4 regions of the Jeotgalibaca porci genome follow, and region 1 is predicted to be linked to each of the others. Evidence: predicted binding sites of a transcription regulator. Region 1 holds the regulator's gene; each other region holds the start of a gene.
What was found. Region 1 encodes Rex, which represses fermentation and respiration genes when NADH is low (regulators of the CRP and FNR family bind a similar motif). Its sites were predicted from a motif close to TTGTGAANTANTTCACAA; they were not measured.

Region 1 (4,877 bases):
GTTCGTTGGTTCATCCAACATTAATAAGTTATTCCGTTCCAGTGCTAACTTACAAAGGGCAAGTCGCGCTTTCTCGCCACCGCTGAGTGAACTGATGGTTTTTTCAACGTCATTTCCGGTAAAGAGAAAACTACCCAAAATGCTGCGAACATCTTTTTCATTCATAGTAGGGTGCAAGTCCCAAATTTCCGCCAAAACTGTTTTATTTTTAGACAACTTCGATAGTTCTTGGTCATAGTAACCCAGGTCAACGTTCGTTCCGAATTTTACGCCACCCTCAATAAAAGGAATTTGATCAATAATGGATTTCAATAAAGTTGATTTTCCGATTCCGTTTGGGCCGACAATACCAATTGCCTGTTGTTTGCGCAAATCTAGATTGATGGGTTTTGCCAAAACTTCGCCATTGTAACCAACAGCAGCATTCTCAACGCCCATCACCACATTGCCGCTCTCACGCTTAATGTCAAAAGCAAAGCGTACGGAACGTTCATCGCCCATAGGTTTATCCATACGGTCCATTTTTTCCAATCGTTTCCGTCGGCTTTGGGCCATTTTAGTAGTAGATGCACGCACGATGTTTCGTGCAACATAATCCTCCAGTTTGGCAATTTCTTCTTGTTGTTTCTCATATTGCTTCATTTCTTGTTCTAAACGAGCCGCTTTTTCTTGTAAAAACCAAGAATAGTTCCCTTTATAATGGTGGATTTTATTGCGACTGATTTCATAAACGTTTGTTGCAATTTTATCCAAGAAATACCGGTCATGGGAAACGACTAAAAGCGTTCCGCGGTAACCAAGCAAGTAATTCTCCAACCAAGCCAATGTATCAATGTCCAAATGGTTCGTCGGCTCATCCAAAATCAACAGGTCATTCTTTTCCAATAGAATTTTTGCCATCGCCAAACGCGTTTTTTGACCGCCGGAGAGCTGGGAAATAGGACGATCCAAGTCTTCTTCGTAAAACTTAAATCCATGTAAAACCGAACGGATTTCAGATTCATACCCGTATGCATCTTGCTTGTGGATTTCTTGTTGCAATGTGTCGTATAATTTTAAAGCTGCTTCCATGGCATCGGGGTCATTAATGACAGCTTCGTCCGCCAAACGCGTAGCAGCCTGTTCTGCTTGTTTCATTAATAAAATGACAGGTGCAAAGACCGTCAGCATTTCGTCCCAGATTGTTTTAGTGGAATCGACAGCACTGTGTTGGTCAAGATAACCAATGGTCACTTCTTTTTTCTTCGCAACAGTCCCTGCATCTGTCGGTTCAATACCGGCCAATATTTTTAGTAATGTTGATTTCCCTGCACCATTTCGTCCCACGAGTGCAATGCGCTCATTGTCCTGGATCGTAATTTGAATATTCTCAAATAAAACGGTCGGACCGAAATAACGGGCTAGATTTTGTCCTTGTAAGAGTATCATTCAGTCGTTCCTCAACTTTCTATTATATGCATAATCATTTTATCATAGTTTTTTCGTTCTGGGCGCATCCAAAAGAAAGGATGATGAAAACGGTCTAACCTTTGTGAAACGTGCACCATTTTTTTTATAAAAGCGATAACAACAAAGTTCAAGTTGAGATACCCTTCACAAAAAAGTACAAATTAAAACAAAATACTAGATTTTTCACGAGTGCATGCTATAATTGCACTATGTATTGATGAGCACAAAACGTTTATAATAGATAATTTTACATACATAAATTTGAAGAAAGCGAGAGAAACTATGCCAGCTAATAATGAAATTCCAAAAGCTACTGCCCGTCGTCTTCCTATCTATCACCGTTACTTACGCTATTTGCACGATGCCGGAAAAACGAGAATCTCCTCAACAGAATTGAGCGAGGCCGTAAAGGTTGATAGTGCAACTATCCGTAGAGATTTTTCATACTTTGGTGCTCTTGGGAAAAGAGGCTATGGTTATGATGTCGAATACTTATTGGAATTCTTCAGTAAAACATTGAACCAAGATCGTTTGACCAACGTTGCATTAATCGGAGTTGGTAACTTGGGACATGCGTTACTAAACTATAACTTCCATTTAAGTAATAATGTACGGATCAGCGCTGCCTTTGATGTAAATGAAGATATCGTTGGGACAATTGTCAGTGGGGTTCCGGTCTATCCAATGGGGGAAATGATTGAACAACTGCGTATTCAACAAATTGACGTTGTCATTTTGACTGTTCCGCAAGAAGTAGCACAAAAAGCTGCTAATAATCTAGTGGAAGCAGGAATTCGGGGAATTATGAACTTTACACCAATTCGTCTATCTGTTCCAGAAAATGTCCGCGTTCAAAACGTTGACCTGACGAACGAACTTCAGACCTTGATTTATTTCTTAGATAACAACATCAGTTAAGCATAAAATAAAAAATCCCGCGTCCTTCAAATTGAAGAGTGCGGGATTTTTTTATTTATTCACTTTATCTTTTATCTTGAAATACATTACTAACATTTGAATCGCTGTAACAATGTTATTCGTTGCGAAAAAGATACTAATCCACGTTAGGAATCCCCAACCGGATACATTAATGCTATCCACTGCGAAATAAATAAAAAGACCAGCAAATGCAAATTTCATAACGATTTGAAGAACGATATTTTTTAAATTCATAGAAATCCTTTCTTTTTACAACACTTATTGGAATAATTCAGGGAAATAAATTGGGAGTGAAGCAAAAGCATTCATTAAACCATGAGCCAACATCGGTGTAAAAATGTTGTTTGTCTTATAGTATAAATAAGAGAACCACAATCCCAAACTACCATAAAGAAGGTAGTGACCATCGAAATGGATGAAAGCAAACAGCAAAGCACTGATTACAGCTGATCCATAAAGACCAACACGTGACATGTTCAATTGAGTAAAAATAGCTTTACGGAAAACAAATTCTTCCATTACAGGTGCAAATACAGTAATCATAAAAATGAGTAAAGGATAAGCTTTTGTCATTTCTCTTAAGTTTTCGGTATTCGCAGACTCAATCGGTACACCAAAAAGATATTGTTCGATTAGTGAGGCTACAATTTGAATGAGAATCGCAGCTATGAAGCCTAACACACCCCAAAGTAAAACTTTAGGAATTGGAGCAGATGATGCTTTAATAATTGGCGCTTCAGGCGTCCATTTTTCTTTATAGTTAATAACGATCATCGTAATAGTTCCTAGAAAGGCAAAAATAATGGCCAAGGTTAAACTCATCGCGATTTGTTTCTCTGCCGGAAATAGGAACGTAAGCGGAACAGGCAAGAGTTGAGCTGCTAGGTATACGAAAATGATACGCGTGGATGTTGTCATTTTTCTTTTCATGTATCTAAACCTTTCTTGTTTGTTATAATTGTCCTAAGTGAGAGTATATCACAAGAATGAAAAAAATTAGTGAATTTGCTTGCATTATCAAAAAAGTTTGATTATGATAGAAAAGTAAGTTAGCACTCTGGATAGATGAGTGCTAATAAAGAATAAATTAATTTGTGGAGGGATACTTGTGTTAAAACCATTAGGTAATCGCGTCATTATTGATGTTGCCAAAGAAGAGGAAAAAACTGCAGGAGGCTTTGTGTTGCCATCTTCCGCTAAAGAAAAATCGCAAACGGGTGTCGTTATCGCAACAGGTAACGGTCTTGTAACGGACAACGGAACAAAAGTTGAAATGACAGTTAAAATCGGTGACCATGTATTGTTCGAGAAATATGCAGGGACTGAAATTAAGTACGATGGTACAGATTACTTAGTAGTAAAAGAATCCGATATCGTAGCAATCGTAGAATAATTTTTACAATAATAAGTATGAGGTGAATTTAGAATGGCTAAAGATATTAAATTTTCTGAAGACGCACGTGCAGCCCTATTACGTGGGGTAGACATGTTAGCGAACACAGTTAAAGTAACATTAGGACCGAAAGGCCGTAACGTTGTTTTAGAAAGAGCATACGGTTCTCCTTTAATTACCAACGATGGCGTAACGATCGCTAAAGAAATCGAACTAGAAGACCATTTCGAAAACATGGGAGCAAAACTTGTATCTGAAGTTGCTTCTAAAACAAATGACATTGCGGGTGACGGAACAACAACAGCAACTGTATTGACACAAGCAATTGTTCGCGAAGGCTTGAAAAACGTTACTGCTGGCGCAAACCCAGTTGGCGTTCGTCGCGGGATTGAAATCGCGGCGAAAGAAGCAATTGCTGGCTTAGCTGAGATTTCTCAAATTGTAGATTCTAAAGAATCAATCGCACAAGTTGCAGCAGTATCATCTGGTTCTGAAGAAGTCGGAGCACTTATTGCAGAAGCAATGGAAAAAGTTGGTAACGACGGCGTTATCACAATCGAAGAGTCTAAAGGTATTGAAACAGAACTAGATGTTGTTGAAGGTATGCAATTTGATCGTGGTTACTTATCACAATATATGGTAACTGATAACGATAAGATGGAAGTAAACCTAGAAATGCCATACGTTCTGATTACAGATCGTAAAATCTCTAACATTCAAGATTTACTACCTTTATTGGAGCAAATTTTGAAAGAAGGCCGTCCATTATTAATTATTGCGGATGATGTCGATGGAGAAGCATTACCAACATTGGTATTGAACAAACTTCGTGGAACATTTAACGTTGCGGCAGTGAAAGCACCTGGATTTGGGGACCGTCGTAAAGAAATGTTACAAGATATCGCAGTACTAACAGGCGGAACAGTAATCGCAGAAGATTTAGGTTTAGAGCTGAAAGATGCATCTATTGAACATTTAGGTCGCGCTGGAAAAGTTGTTGTAACGAAAGACAGCACAACAATTGTAGAAGGTGCTGGCGAGAAAGAAGTAATCGAGCAACGTGTAGCGGTTATTCGTGCACAAGCTGCAGAAACAA
Region 2 (4,877 bases), 480 kb from region 1:
TTTTCGGACGGTTGCGGCATCAGGAATGGCATGTTTCTTCGCCAAGGCGCTATATCCCAACGGGCCATCCAGATATTCTTGCACAACTTGTAACTTGAATGCTTCACTATATTTTGCCATAAAAAGAACCCCCAAAAGTTTAGATTTTACTCTAACTTTTGGGGGTCGGTACCTCGCCATATGGCCGTCTGAGTTTTTTTGTGAAGCCAGTTTATGATGCTTTCCCCTGAATATTTTTCGTTTATAGGACCGCAAATGTTTTTTATCCAGCCCTATTCCTATAAATCCAATTTCAAATTTCCTAGCACTTCTTCTGCTTCATGGAATAATTCTTCAATGATTTGTTTTACAGATTTAATTTCGTGGATGATGCTGGCAATTTGGCCGTAAGTCACGATTTCATTTTCAGTGTCGCCGTCTCTTGCGGCTTTAATCAGTGATGGGAGTGTGAATTTTTCAAGTGTGTTCATATCTGTTTCTGGATTTTCATCCAACGCGACGTGCTTTTGAGACGCGTTGTTTCGTTCGATTCGAATCGGTCCACCTGAGCGGCGACCGGAAACAAATGTTGCTGTGTCAGAGGCATTCAAGATCGCCTGTTTATAGTTTTCATGAATGGGCGCCTCTTCTGAAGCGACAAATCGTGTTCCAAGTTGAACGCCTTCCGCGCCGAGTGCAAAGGCCGCGACGATTCCGTTTCCGTCTGCGATTCCGCCGGCACTGATAACGGGTATTGAGACTGCCAACGCCGCTTGACGAGTAAGCGTGAATGTTGTTGCCTCACCCACATGCCCCCCTGCTTCGGTTCCTTCAACTACCACACCGTCTGCGCCGTGATCTTCCATTTTTTTCGCGACACGTGCAGAAGGAACGACTGGAAAAATAATCCCGCCCGCTTCATGAATCGGCGCAATCAAAGGAATCGGATTACCCGCTCCAGTTGTAAAGAATTTAACGCCTTCTTCTAATAGAACACTGAGTATTTCTTCTACGTTTCCGGCAATAATAGCAATATTGGCACCGAATGGTTTCGTTGTTTTAGATTTTATTTCGCGAACAGCTTCTCGCACGGCCTCGGGCTTCATCCCGGCTGTTGCCAGAATTCCCATTCCGCCTGCTTCAGCCACTGCACTTACTAATTGGGGACGTGAAACGCCGCCCATCGCCCCACAAAAAATAGGATACGTGATTCCCAACATACTTGTTACTCTACCCATTTGCAATTCCTCCAGTTATCACTCTTCATTTGTTACATGTATCACATACTATTATAACACTTTTCATTAAGCTACAATAGTCGGTTTTATGTTCTTTTTCATTCATTTCTGATATGATGCAAGAATAAAACCTACAGGGGGAAAATAACTAATGCTAGAGTTCAAACAAAACATACGCGGAAACGTCGCTTTGGGCGTGAACCCAATTGGCTGTAAACAAGAAGTATTGAATCAAGTGAACTACGTTAAGAGTAACGGAACATTCGATGGGCCAAAGAAAGTCTTGATTATTGGTGCTTCTTCCAGCTATGGATTAGCGACACGTATCAGTTTAGCTTTTGGAACAGGCGCCGATACAATTGGTGTTTCCTTTGAAAAGGGACCAAAAAGCGCACGTTCATTGGGAACGCCAGGTTGGTATAATAACATCGCGTTTCGTGAAGCTGCTGAAAAAGAAGGTTTAGTCGCGAAGAATTTCGTGGCGGATGCATTCAGTCATGAAACGAAACAAGACGTTATTGATTACATCAAAAATGAATTCGGCGGAAAAGTAGACTTGGTTGTTTACAGTTTAGCGAGTGGCCGACGGAACGATCCGGATACAGGCGAGGCGTATGTTTCTTCAATTAAAGCGATTGGAGAGCCTGTAGTGGGTCCAAATATTGAAATGCAAACACAAAATTACTATACACAAACGTTGGAAACAGCGACAGAAGAAGAAATTGCGAACACCGTTAAAGTAATGGGTGGCGAAGATTGGCAGTTATGGATGGAAGCTTTGAAAGAAGCGGACGTCTTAGCTGATGGCGTATTGACTACCAATTATTCCTATTTAGGATCCGAATTGAACCGTCCATACTACGGCGGCGGAACGTTGGGACAAGCAAAAGCGGACTGTGATGTGAAAGCAGAAACGATTAACGACTTGTTGGCGGATGTGAACGGGAAAGCACAAGTGATTGTGGCTACAGCTGTAACGACGAAAGCCAGCTCTGTTATTCCGTTCTTCCCGGTCTATTGCATTGGCCTGTACAAAGTAATGGAAGAAAAAGGCACGCACGAAACACCAATTATGCACATCGACCGCATCCTGCGCGATATGGTTTACGGTGACAAGGCGGAATACGATGAAATGGGTCGTATGAGACCGGACAGTTGGGAATTAGACAGCGATACCCAAGCAAAAACGAAAGCATTGATTGAAAAAATAAATGCTGAAAACTTCAATACAGATCTTACTGCTTATGACCTTTTTGTTAAAGAATTCTCGAATCTAAGCGGCTTTGACGTGGATGGTTATGTAGAAGAAGAGGTAACGTTAGAGGATTTGAAAGCTTTAGAATATTAAAATAGTAAGGGGCCGGGAAAAAACTCCTGGCCCCTTGTTATTAATGAATAATAGTGGCGTAAACGTGCTCAAAAAGGCAGATCCGACATCCACTTTGTTATGGTTGTTGCTGCTTTAGCAGCTTACAAACATGATACACTTGGGCTTCAGCCCACAGTGCTCCTAAAATAATGCGCGGATGGCCTGCGTCCATCCTATGCTTATTCGTTCCAGTTGCCGTAGCCGTTGCTACTTTAGTAGCTTACGGATATGGTATGCGTTAGAAGATTCGGATCTAAATGCCTTTTTTCCCACTCTCTTTAATCACACAACCATTCTACGGACTGCTTGAATAGTTTCTTAAATGTTTCGTCCTCGAATCCTTCTTTTCTATGCGTCGGAGTCAGGCATAGGACCTTACCTTCGTCGATTGTATGACGCCAACCTGCTATTTGCTTGCCTTCGCTCGATTTGCTTCGCAGGAAAACATGCGTCTCTTCTTCATCCACATCCACAAAATAATGCTCATCTAAGAAATGAAAAGAAATCGCTTCTGATTCAGGTGCAGTTCCTTCATACATGACATCCAGATGTTCTTCAGGATGATGGAGAAAATGGCCTTTTGCCAATTGACGCATCCGCGAATCTTCCGGATACGCACTAAGACCGCCATGTAGGACAAGTAGATTGCCCCCATTTGATACATAATCCCATAACTCTTGATCCAATTGAGGTGTCAGCCATGGTTTTACATCCTCTTCTTCCGGCGTCGTCCGGTTTTCTTTGCTGAGAATAAACAACTCTGGTTGCTTCTCCAGTTCTTCGCTGAGGGAGTCGCTTGAAATATCCGTCAGTTCTTTGTCGTTTAGCACTTCTTTTATAAATGCCAAGACTAAATCATGGCTGTGATAGTAATCGCCCAGCAATGTGAGAATAGACATAGTAGTCCCCTTCCTAATCATTTTCGAGTAGCTCAATCATCACTTTCAATGGCTCAAAGGCATCCAAATACGCATATTTTCCACCTTCGTACGCGCCTTTTTGGACAACAGGAATTTGGTCTTTTTCTAAAGTATCTTCAATCGTTTCCATATCATTTACAAAGAAAGCAATATGGTGGACCCCTTCGCCTTTTTCATCCAAATGCTCGCGCCATGTCGATGGTTTCTCATCTGGCTCGATCAATTCAATCTGCAGGTTTGTACCGACATCAAAGAAGGCCAGTTTTGCCGTCGCCGTTCCCTCTTCTCCTCGGTAGTACATTTTTTTACCTGCAGGCGGTACTGTTACTGATATTTCCGGTATTTCCACATTAAGAAACTTTGCGTAGGCCGCTGCCGTTTTTTCAATATCTTTTACAATTATGCCAACTTGAACGACTTCTCTTGTTCCTAACTTGCTCTTGTCCATGTAATCGCCTCTTTCTCAATTTGGGTTCTTTTAAAGTTTATCAAAGCACTTACAAATTGTCCATTTGTAGTGCTTTACAGAGGAATCAAACGCTTCTTCCACGCGACAGAAGTGGAGGGTTTGCGTTAGAGTGGCGCGGCGTGCAAAGGTTAGTTGATTTAGGCTGACTTTTGCACGCTTTCGCGGTAAATAGTGCAAGAGTTTGTCATTTTGTACTGACCTTTGCACCTTTTTGGAGTTTTTAGTGCAAAGGTCTTCACTTTTTTACTAACTTTTGCACGTCTACACGAATGAATGACGTTCACCCAGAAACTTATAAAACCCTCTAATACAAAAAAACTCCTGCCGCAAAGTGCAGGAGTTTATTAGTATTGTGTTATTGTGTTAAACCGCCATCAACGATAAATTCTGATCCAGTAGAGTAAGAAGATTCGTCACTTGCTAAATAAAGCATCAGGTTCGCAACTTCTTCTGCTTGCGCCATCCGTCTCATCGGAACAAAGTTTGTGTAAGCTTTGATTTGCTCAACTGCATCACCTTCCATTGTCATTGGTGTTTCGATAATTCCAGGATGAATGGAGTTTACGCGAACGCCTTGTGGTGCCAATTCAGCAGAAGCTGCCTTTGTCATTCCACGAACGGCAAATTTAGAGTCTGTATAACCAATTGCACCAGCTTTCAAACCGTTAATTGAAGAAGTGTTAATAATTGAACCGGCACCTTTTTCAATCATAATTGGTGCGATTTTTTGCATACCAAGGAAAACAGAAACTTGGTTGATTTCCAAAATTTTGCGGTATTGTTCTTCTGTCATCGTCAAGAGTGATTGTGCAACAGAGATTCCTGCATTATTTACTAAAACATCTACGGTTCCAAATGCTTCCAATGCTTGTTTCTTCACTTCTTCCCAATCACTAGCTTTT
Region 3 (4,877 bases), 910 kb from region 1:
ATAACAAATTTGTTAATTTTCTTTTGAGAAAAATGAATGCATTCCCTGTTGACCGTGCGAATCCGGGTCCAAGTGCAATTAAGCACCCTGTTTCCGTTCTGAAGGAAGGAAATTTGAACTTCTTTATCTTTTCTACGGGTACACGTTATGATGCTGCTGTAAAAGGTGGCACTACAACAATCGCCCGGATGGCTAAAGTTCCGATTGTACCAGTTGTTTTCCAAGGACCTTTTACATTCAAGGACTTATTGAAGCGTCAAAAAGCAGTTGTTCGTTTTGGAGATATCATTCAAATTCCAGAAGGCAGAATGCCACGAGAAAAAATGGCCGAGATTGATTTAGAGCTCGAGCAATCATTTGCGCGTCTTGATAAAGAAATAAATCCTGATTTCGTACATGAATTCAAAAAGAAGTGACCGCTATGGTCACTTCTTTTTGATATTCTCTTATGTATTTTTCAAGTCAATAACCATCCGGCCTTTGATTTTACCCTCTTCCATCTCTGTAAAGATATCATTGATATCTTCCATGGATCTCATTTCGAATTTTGGAACAACTTTCCCTTCAGCTGCAAATTGGAAAGATTCTTTCAAGTCTTGGCGTGTTCCTACTAAACTACCAATTACTTGAATGCCGTCCAGAACTAAACGCGGAATACTTAAATCCATGGATTCTACAGGCAAACCAACTGCTACAATCGTTCCGCCCGCTCTTACAGCATCAACAGCTGCATTAAAGGCTGCCTTGCCAACTGCTGTAACGACCGCTACATGTGCCCCACCCACTTTTTCTTGGGCGACTTTCGCTAAATCTTCGTTTAACGGATTAATACAAATATCTGCACCCATCTCTTTGGCGAAATCCAATTGCGCTTCGTTAATATCTACGGCAATAACTTTTAAATTAAAAACATTCTTGGCATATTGAAGGGCTAAGTTACCCAGTCCACCCATTCCGGAAATAATGATCCAATCCCCAGCCTGTGTATTAGAAACTTTAATCGCCTTGTAGGTTGTAACGCCTGCACACGTAATACTACTTGCTGCAGCAGAGGATAAATTGTCCGGTACTTTAACAGCGTAGTCTGCAGTCACAATACATTGTTCGGACATCCCGCCATCAACGCTGTAACCTGAGTTTTTAGCACTGCGACACAGTGTTTCTCTACCAGTTACGCAATATTCACAATGGCCACATCCTTCGAAGAACCAGGCAACACTCGCTCTGTCCCCGGGTTTTAAAGATGTTACTCCTTCAGCTACCTCTTTTACAACACCAATTCCTTCGTGGCCCAATACCCGACCCGTTACATCCCCAAAGTCTGCATTTTTAACATGCATATCAGTATGACAAACACCACAGCATTCCATATCTAGAAGTGCTTCACCACTCCGAAGCTCTCTCAAATCCTTTTCAATTACCTTTGCTTCTCGATTTTCCGTAGCAACAATAGCTTTCATCACATTACCTCCGTTTTTAGTTTGTTAAATAAATCACAAAATGAAACAAAAAAATAAAATGAATCATTTCTATGTTTCTACCCTACAAAACGTAATCCTTTACATCAAGGGTTTTATCTGAAATCAGGAAACAAAAAAAGAATGTGAGTCATGTAACATGACCCGCATTCTAAAAAGTTTATTTCTTAGTTTTTTTATTAGATGCTTTAGATTGTGCTTTCATTGATGCCATGATTTGCTTCACTTTACGTTCAGATGGTTTTTGTCCCATTTGCATCATCATGCCACGCAGCATATCTTCAGAAATCGGTGGGTTTTCTTGGAAATAGTTCATCATGTAACGACGAGCTAAGAAAAAGCCGCCAACTGCGCCTAGAAGGATTCCTATTATAACAATAAATATCCAAGCTCCAGTAGTCATTTAATCTCCTCCTTCTTTAAGAAACTGTTCATTATATTATATTACAAGAATTTGACAGAAAAAGAAATAGAAACTCACGTTTAATAAATAATTTTCAACAAAACCGAACGTTTGTTTGATTTCGATTTATTGCTATGCTACAATAAATGTAAATAAATTCACGGAGATGATGCGGTTATGGCTGGAAATAAGGATACACGCCAAATGCAAGTTTTAAATTATATATATACGCAAGTTCAAGAAAAAGGCTATCCACCTACTGTTCGGGAAATCGGAAACGCTGTGGACCTTTCATCTACTTCTACTGTTCACGGTCATTTATCGCGCTTGGAAAAAGCTGGACTCATTTATCGTGACCCGACTAAACCACGTGCTATTGAAGTGACAGACATGGGCCTCAGCAAATTAGGAATTAAAAGCGACCAAATGCCACTCCTCGGGGTTGTAACGGCAGGAGAACCTATTTTAGCTGTTGAGGAAGCAACCGACTTCTTCCCTATTCCACCAAACTTCAAGAATATATCTGATGATTTATTCATGCTGACCATCAGAGGAGAAAGCATGATTAACGTAGGGATTTTAAATAATGACTCTGTTATTGTCAAAAAACAAAGCAGTGCACAAAATGGCGAAATTGTTATTGCTATAACAGATGAAGATGAAGCCACTTGTAAACGATTCTTTAAAGAAAAAAATCATATTCGTTTACAGCCCGAGAATGATACGATGGATCCCATTATACTTGATAACGTAAGAATATTAGGTAAGGTAATCGGGTTATACAGAAGTCATATTCAATAACAAAATTAAAAGCAAGAATTCCAGTCTATAAAACTGGGATTCTTGCTTTTTTTAGTGATTAATATTCCATCAATGTTTTAATTGTGTATTTCTCAATCTTGTCACGGCCTTTAAGGTCCATTAATTCAATTAAGAATGCTAGTCCAACAACTTCTCCGCCTAGCTTTTCAATTAATTCAACTGTTGCGAGCGTTGTTCCACCTGTAGCTAACAAATCATCACAGATAAGAACTTTTTCGCCTGGTTTTACTGCGTCAGAGTGCAATTGAAGCGTTGCTTCTCCGTACTCTAAACCGTAATCAACTTCAACTGTTTCGCGTGGAAGTTTACCCTTTTTACGCGCCATAGCGAAGCCACAGCCTAGGCCAACAGCAACTGGACAACCAACCATAAATCCACGTGCTTCAGGTCCAACAACTTTATCAACGCCTAAATCTTTTGCAAACTCGACGATTTCATTTACTGCAAAGCGATACGCGTCCCCATCTTGCATAAGTGGTGAGATGTCGCGGAAGATAATTCCTTTTTCGGGAAAATCTACTACGTCAGTAATATAATCTTTCAAATTCATCATATTTCCTCCTGTATGGAAACTATTTATTTTTTTAACCAGTTTGATAAATCAGCGAATGAACTATAGATGAACATTCTTTCTGATTGCAATTTTTTATAACGTTTCTTATAGACAGCTGTCTCTGTCAGAACCTGCTTTGGTGGATTCGGAACTGGATTAAGAACGCCGTAGTCAATTGTAACAAATTTTGCCTCTAAAAACACCTGAATCACAAAAATCAGTATATTCTTATCTATTTTTAAGAAAGTTGCCAGGTCATTAATTTTTTCTCTGACTGGTATATCTTTTTTAGAATAGAGATATTTGTAAGTACGGGCAAAAACATCTTTGGTTGGCATCCCTTGTGCTTGAATCAAGTCAATCGGATATGCATATACAAAGTAATTATCAAAAGGATGACGAGCAAGGAACTGACTTAAAATATCTAAATTAGTTGGACAATCTAAAATGACAAGATTTACCAAATCAGAAGAGAAAGCAGGGATTTCCTCCTCGCTCTCAAGTAAGACTGCAACTGATTGAGGCGGTAATTCTTCACTCGCCTTATCAAAGAACTTCTGATTGAAAAAGAGATAAACGCTATTCGTATGCTTTAAAGATTCAGGATCAAACTTAGATTGCCGACGATCGAAATACTGTGCTGTATCGACTTTGACATCTTTTAATTGCAGTTGTGGCTTCGAAATATCACGCCATGTATTAATACTCAACTCACCTACGGCAGATACAGCATTTTGATTATCCAAATGAGCTGCTAAATGACCTTTATTAAAGCCGATAACATCTAACGAATCATTTTCCGATTGGAATATTAACTTCAAATGTTTCAAATCGGCACCGATTTTTTTGACATTTGTCGCGGGGACATCCTCAAAACCAAAGATTGGTTTAGGATTGTCTGTTCCAAAGGGGCGTAATAATTCGATTTCCTTTAATAAATCGATGTTAACGTCACTTAGTGTCAATATTTCATCAATCTGAATCAAATCGCCTTTCACTATCTCATCATGCAAAGGTGCTGCATACTCATTCATTGCCGTAAGTAATTGCGGAATATTTTCCGTATTCACGCTCATCCCGGCAGCCATGGTGTGTCCACCAAACTTCAGAAGATAGTCTGAGCAACTTGAGAGTGCTTCGAAGAGATGGAAAGAGCCAATGCTCCGTCCTGACCCTTTCGCAATCCCGGTTTCCGGATTGGAGTGTAATAAAATAGTCGGACGCCCGGTTTCTTCGACGATACGGCTGGCAACAATTCCCAGTACTCCTTCATGCCAAGAATCATCATTTAAAATAATGATATCTGGCAACTCTTCCCACTGTTTCACTTTATTGATAGCAGATTCGAAAATAGACGACACGATTTCTTGTCTTTTGCTATTTGTCTGTTGGATATTTTCAACAATTTCTGCCAATTCTTCTTCATCGAATGACAATAATAGATGCACACCTGGTGAGGCGTTATGCAGACGCCCTAGCGCATTTAAGCGCGGGCCAATCACAAAGCCAATCGTCTCCTCACTAATTGCGTCAAGGGATACTGATGCCTTTTCAAGCAATAAGTGCAGACCCATTCGTTCGGTATTTTTTAACGCTTCAATCCCATGTTGTACAATCCACC
Region 4 (4,877 bases), 480 kb from region 1:
ATAACCCACCTCAACGGGAACGATACTATCTTGTGCACATTGTAAAATCAAGGTTTTGACATCAGATTCGGGTAAAATATGACGATAATCAGAGAAAAATGTTACTTCTGCGAATTGACGAGCAATCCCTGGTTCATTGGAAACAAATGTACTTTCCAAGTCCCGTACTTTTTCTTCATCGGGAGAAGCTTCCATCGCCATTGGAGCCATGTAGCTAGCCCATCCTTCAAAGTTCATTTCCATCATTTCCAACATATCCGTGATATCTGCTTCATCAAAACCGCCTTGATAGTCGGTTGTGTTCAAGTAACAAGGTGAAGGGCCAATCATAATCAAATCAGTAATTAAGTCAGGACGGGCATTCGCTGCCAACAAACCAATCATGGAGCTTACCGAATGACCGACGAAGGTGACATCACTTAACGCGAGGGATTCAATTACATCAATAACATCTTATGCGTATCCTTCCAACTGGTTATATTTTTCTGGATCATACGCACTGACATCTGAATTTCCAGATCCCACATAATCAAACAGAACAACTTGATAATCATGTGTAAATGCGGGCAAGATATACCGCCACATCCCTTGTTCACATCCAAATCCATGTGCAAAAACGAGAACTTTATCCCCGTTCCCAACCACATTGACATTATTTCTTTTGATTATGTTTTTCTCCATGATACTCATCCTCCCACTTTCCTAAACCCATGCTTACTCATTTCTATCTATATGCTACTTTAGGAGATTTTTGCGCTATTTTCGAGATGTTCCGACATATCTCTTTGTTTACCTGTTTAGGTCCTCTATTATTAATTTAACAAATAAATAGCAGGAGGTTTTTTACATGAATGCTGTTGCTCGAAATAGACGTGGGGGACTGATTGCGCCAATCAACGAAAGCATTTGGGAACATTTGAAGCTAGTATTTTGGCCGTTTCTCTTCTGATGGACAGTTCTTTCCTCTAATAAATGGTTCACGGGAAAAGCCTTTTCGAGCATTTTTTATACGCTAATTATCTAATTTTCACTTTGAATAGCCCACCGGATAACGGTTCATCGTTCTCTTTGGCAGTAGTGATATAGAGATACGCTTTGTTTTCCCCACCAATGCAGCAAGAGGTAATATTGGATACGGGCATCGGAATCGTTAGTAACTTCTCTCCCGTAGCAGGGTCCCACTTACAAATTTGTTTGCCGCCATATTCTGCGACCCAAATCTTTTCGTCCACATCCACACACATACCATCTGGAGAACCATTGCCTGTTATCTCAACGATTGTTTTTCCGTTCGATACCGTACCGTTGGCTAAATCATAATCGTACTGCTTGACTTTTTTAGTCGGTGTATCAATATGGTAAAACGTGCGGCCATCCTTCGTCCAGCCCATACCATTGGAAAGCGTCAAATCACTAAGCAATATACGCACTTCGCCATCTTCAATAATAAACAGACGTGCTTCTCCCTCAAGCGTTTCTCCGTAACCCATTGTGCCGATCAAAAAGCGCCCGTTTGGATCCAGTTTCCCATCATTATAGCGTTGACGTTCATCTTCATTTGCCTGCATCAGATAAGTCCGTTCTTTTGTTTCCGGATTGATTAAATAAATCCCTTGCTTCTCTGCTGAGATAATCTTTCCATCTTTATTTAAAACGGCAGCCCCTACCGGTCCGTTAGTCGGGTAGGAAGTAATTTCCGTTGTTTCTTCGTTCAACCGATAAATCATTTCATCTTCAATCGAGACAAAATATAAACGTTGCTCTTTCTCGCTCCATACTGGGCCTTCAAGTAATTGATTTCCGGCATAATAAACAAGTTCTGGTGTATATGTCTTTTGCATGCAAATCATCCCTTCTGAAAGTTCGTCTTACATTCATTCTACCTGAATTCGTTCCCACTCCAAACAAAAAGACTGTCTCTATTACAGAAACAGCCCCCTTACCTCTATTTAAAATTATCGGCGTTTAAATTCTCACCGTTCGTTTCAATCACTTTTTTATACCAGTAGAATGAATCTTTGCGGCTACGAGCCATCGTGCCGTTCCCAGCATCGTCGCGGTCTACATAAATGAAACCGTAACGTTTGGACATTTCGCCCGTTGATGCGGAGACTAAGTCGATACACCCCCATGTCGTATAGCCAAGCAATGGAATGCCGTCAATTTCAACGGCCGCTTTGAATTCTTCGATATGTTGCTTCAAGTAATCAATCCGGTAGTCATCATGGACAGAACCATCTTCTTCCGGCTTGTCATACGCCCCTAAGCCATTTTCAACGATGAAGAGCGGCTTTTGATATCTTTCCCAAAGTGTATTCAATGTCGTACGCATACCCAATGGATCAATCGCCCAACCCCATTCTGATTTTTCCAAGTAGGGGTTTACTGCTCCCACAAATGCATTCCCTGTCGTTGCTTCTCCAGGCTCAAGCTCTGCTTTTGACGTGCGCGTTGAATAGTAACTCAAGGAAATATAATCTACCGTGTTTTCCGCCAGTACTTTCTCATCTTCTTCAGTCATTCCGATTTCAATGCCTTCTTCGGCAAATTTATGCTTCGTCCAGTTCGGGTATTTCCCGCGTGATTGGACATCAATAAAGAAGAAGTTTTCCTGATTCGCTAATTGTGCAGCACGAATGTCTTTCGGGTTCGCACTATACGGGTAGTAATCGCCCGCTGCAATCATACATCCCATTTGGGCATCAGGATCAATCTCTCTCAATGCTTTGGTTGCCCGCGCACTCGCCACTAATTCGTGATGCGCCGCTTTATAAAGGACCTGTTCGCGGTTCTCACCTTCTTCCAAATAAATCCCTGCACCCATAAAAGGCAGGTGGAAGAGCATATTGATTTCATTTACCGAAATCCAGTACTTGACTTTCCCTTTGAAACGTTTGAACAATACCGTTGCGTATTTCTCAAACAAAGCAATCATTTCGCGACTCTTCCATGAACCATAGTTGTCAATCAACGTTTTTGGCACATCGAAATGATTAATCGTTACAATCGGTTCAATGTTATATTTTAGTAACTCATCAATCACATTTTCATAAAATTGCAGGCCTTCTTCATTTGGCTCCTCTTCTAAGCCCGTTGGGAAAACCCGTGACCAGGCCATCGAAAAGCGGTACGCCTTGAATCCCATTTCGGCGAACAACGCAATATCTTCTTTATAGTGTGTATAGAAATCAATCGCTTCATGTGATGGGTAAAATTGTCCTTCTGGTACGTCCTCGTAATGACGCAGGCCGGCTAGAATTTCACGACGGTATGCGCCATGCGGAATCAAGTCAACACTGGTTAACCCTTTGCCACCTGCTAAATAGCCACCTTCTATCTGGTTAGCAGCAGACGCGCCGCCCCAAAGAAAATCCTTTTGCATTTTATAATCCCCTCTCTTGTTGCTTCAATGTTGTTAGGAGGTAATCCCCTTTTTTGTTCTTTAGTTATTATAACATCTGTGAAATGTATTTGTATTCGTTTTCAAATTAATAGAATTTATCCAATGTGATTTACTAACAATCTTTTCCTAGTCGGTAATATTGTTTTAGATATATTTTTGACAAATTTACATCCTTCCTGTAACATATATTGTGAATAACTTAACAAATATAGATAGGGGAAAAGCATAATGAATAAAATAGCATTTCGTTCACCCGCACGTTACGTTCAAGGGCAAGGCGTTTTGACAACTTTGGGTACAGAAGTTGAAAACTTGGGTACCAAAGCGCTCATTCTATCAGACGATATCGTCTGGAACTTACTCTCAGATAAAATAGATAAAAGCTTTTCTGACAGCAAAGCAACATTTGCGTTTGAGAAGTTCAACGGTGAATCTTCCAACAATGAGGTACAACGTTTGGTAAGTGTTGCTAAAGATAATGAAGCAGACGTGATTGTGGCGTTGGGTGGTGGAAAAGCCGTTGATACTGCGAAAGCACTGGCGGACGAAGTAGGTGCACCGGTCATTATTGCACCAACGATTGCCTCAACGGATGCTCCGACTTCCGCACTTTCAGTCATGTATACCGACGAGGGCCAATTCGAAGACTACCGTTTCTACAAAAAGAACCCTGATTTAGTCTTGGTTGATACTGAAGTAATCGTGAATGCCCCGGCGCGTTTATTTGCTTCGGGAATGGCAGATGCAATGGCGACACTGGTAGAAGCAAGCGCGGCGTATCGCAATAATGGATCAACGATGGCGGGAGGAAGCCCTTCACTTGCAGGTCAAGCCATTGCAGCAGTTTGTGAACAAACGTTATTTACAGAAGGGATTGCGGCATACGCAGCGGTTAAAGAGCACTTGGTAACACCGGCAGTTGAACATGTGGTGGAGGCGAATACGCTTCTTTCCGGCCTAGGTTTCGAAAACGGCGGACTGGCTGGCGCGCACGCGATTCATAACGGCTTTACTGCTGTTTCAGGCGAAATCCATGACTTAACACACGGTGAAAAAGTGGCATACGGAACGTTGACACAACTCGTGTTGGAAAATCGTCCTGTAGAAGAAATCTATCAATTCATGCGCTTCTACAAAGCAATCAGCATGCCCATTACATTGGCAGAAATGCATTTAGACCAGACCTCTTATGATGAATTATTAAGAGTGGGCGCATTGGCAAATGGCGAAAATGACACAATGGGCAACATCGGCAGAACGCTGACAGCCAAAGAAATCGCCGATGCGATTCTCGCAGTTGATGCACTTGCGAAGACGTTGGAAAAATAAACTCCATTCAAATTACGCGAATAAAAAACTCAGATCGGGTAGCGACCCCCAAAAGTTAGAGTTTTAATTATGCAGCCAATTGGCTGGTTTGAGTTCGGTATTCTACTGGACTTAGGCCAGCCAATTTTTCTTTCGATCGAACTTG

Region 2: G7058_RS07540 (NAD(P)H-dependent flavin oxidoreductase) is a predicted target of Rex. The motif match lies at 1,247-1,264, and genes of this name have one in related genera.
Region 3: adhP (alcohol dehydrogenase AdhP) is a predicted target of Rex. The motif match lies at 1,482-1,499, and genes of this name have one in related genera.
Region 4: G7058_RS07555 (glycerol dehydrogenase) is a predicted target of Rex. The motif match lies at 3,592-3,609, and genes of this name have one in related genera.

The regions. Positions count from the first base shown of each region.
Region 1 is NZ_CP049889.1:984,117-988,993, reverse strand. Features, by position in the region: gene G7058_RS05010 (ABC-F family ATP-binding cassette domain-containing protein) at 1-1,428, opposite strand, end outside; gene G7058_RS05005 (redox-sensing transcriptional repressor Rex) at 1,732-2,367, shown strand; gene G7058_RS05000 (YdiK family protein) at 2,419-2,622, opposite strand; gene G7058_RS04995 (CPBP family intramembrane glutamic endopeptidase) at 2,647-3,318, opposite strand; gene groES (co-chaperone GroES) at 3,497-3,781, shown strand; gene groL (chaperonin GroEL) at 3,815-4,877, shown strand, end outside.
Region 2 is NZ_CP049889.1:1,459,137-1,464,013, reverse strand. Features, by position in the region: gene G7058_RS07545 (helix-turn-helix domain-containing protein) at 1-120, opposite strand, end outside; gene G7058_RS07540 (NAD(P)H-dependent flavin oxidoreductase) at 279-1,217, opposite strand; gene fabV (enoyl-ACP reductase FabV) at 1,369-2,565, shown strand; gene G7058_RS07530 (ThuA domain-containing protein) at 2,865-3,485, opposite strand; gene G7058_RS07525 (VOC family protein) at 3,499-3,954, opposite strand; gene G7058_RS07520 (SDR family NAD(P)-dependent oxidoreductase) at 4,331-4,877, opposite strand, start outside.
Region 3 is NZ_CP049889.1:71,791-76,667, reverse strand. Features, by position in the region: gene G7058_RS00535 (lysophospholipid acyltransferase family protein) at 1-416, shown strand, start outside; gene adhP (alcohol dehydrogenase AdhP) at 447-1,460, opposite strand; gene G7058_RS00525 (YneF family protein) at 1,639-1,881, opposite strand; gene lexA (transcriptional repressor LexA) at 2,059-2,682, shown strand; gene G7058_RS00515 (adenine phosphoribosyltransferase) at 2,741-3,253, opposite strand; gene recJ (single-stranded-DNA-specific exonuclease RecJ) at 3,280-4,877, opposite strand, start outside.
Region 4 is NZ_CP049889.1:1,465,213-1,470,089, reverse strand. Features, by position in the region: partial or broken gene G7058_RS07570 (alpha/beta fold hydrolase) at 1-585, opposite strand, end outside; gene G7058_RS11890 (DUF6512 family protein) at 848-949, shown strand; gene G7058_RS07565 (SMP-30/gluconolactonase/LRE family protein) at 1,017-1,841, opposite strand; gene G7058_RS07560 (6-phospho-beta-glucosidase) at 1,946-3,382, opposite strand; gene G7058_RS07555 (glycerol dehydrogenase) at 3,632-4,732, shown strand; gene G7058_RS07550 (IS3 family transposase) at 4,800-4,877, opposite strand, start outside.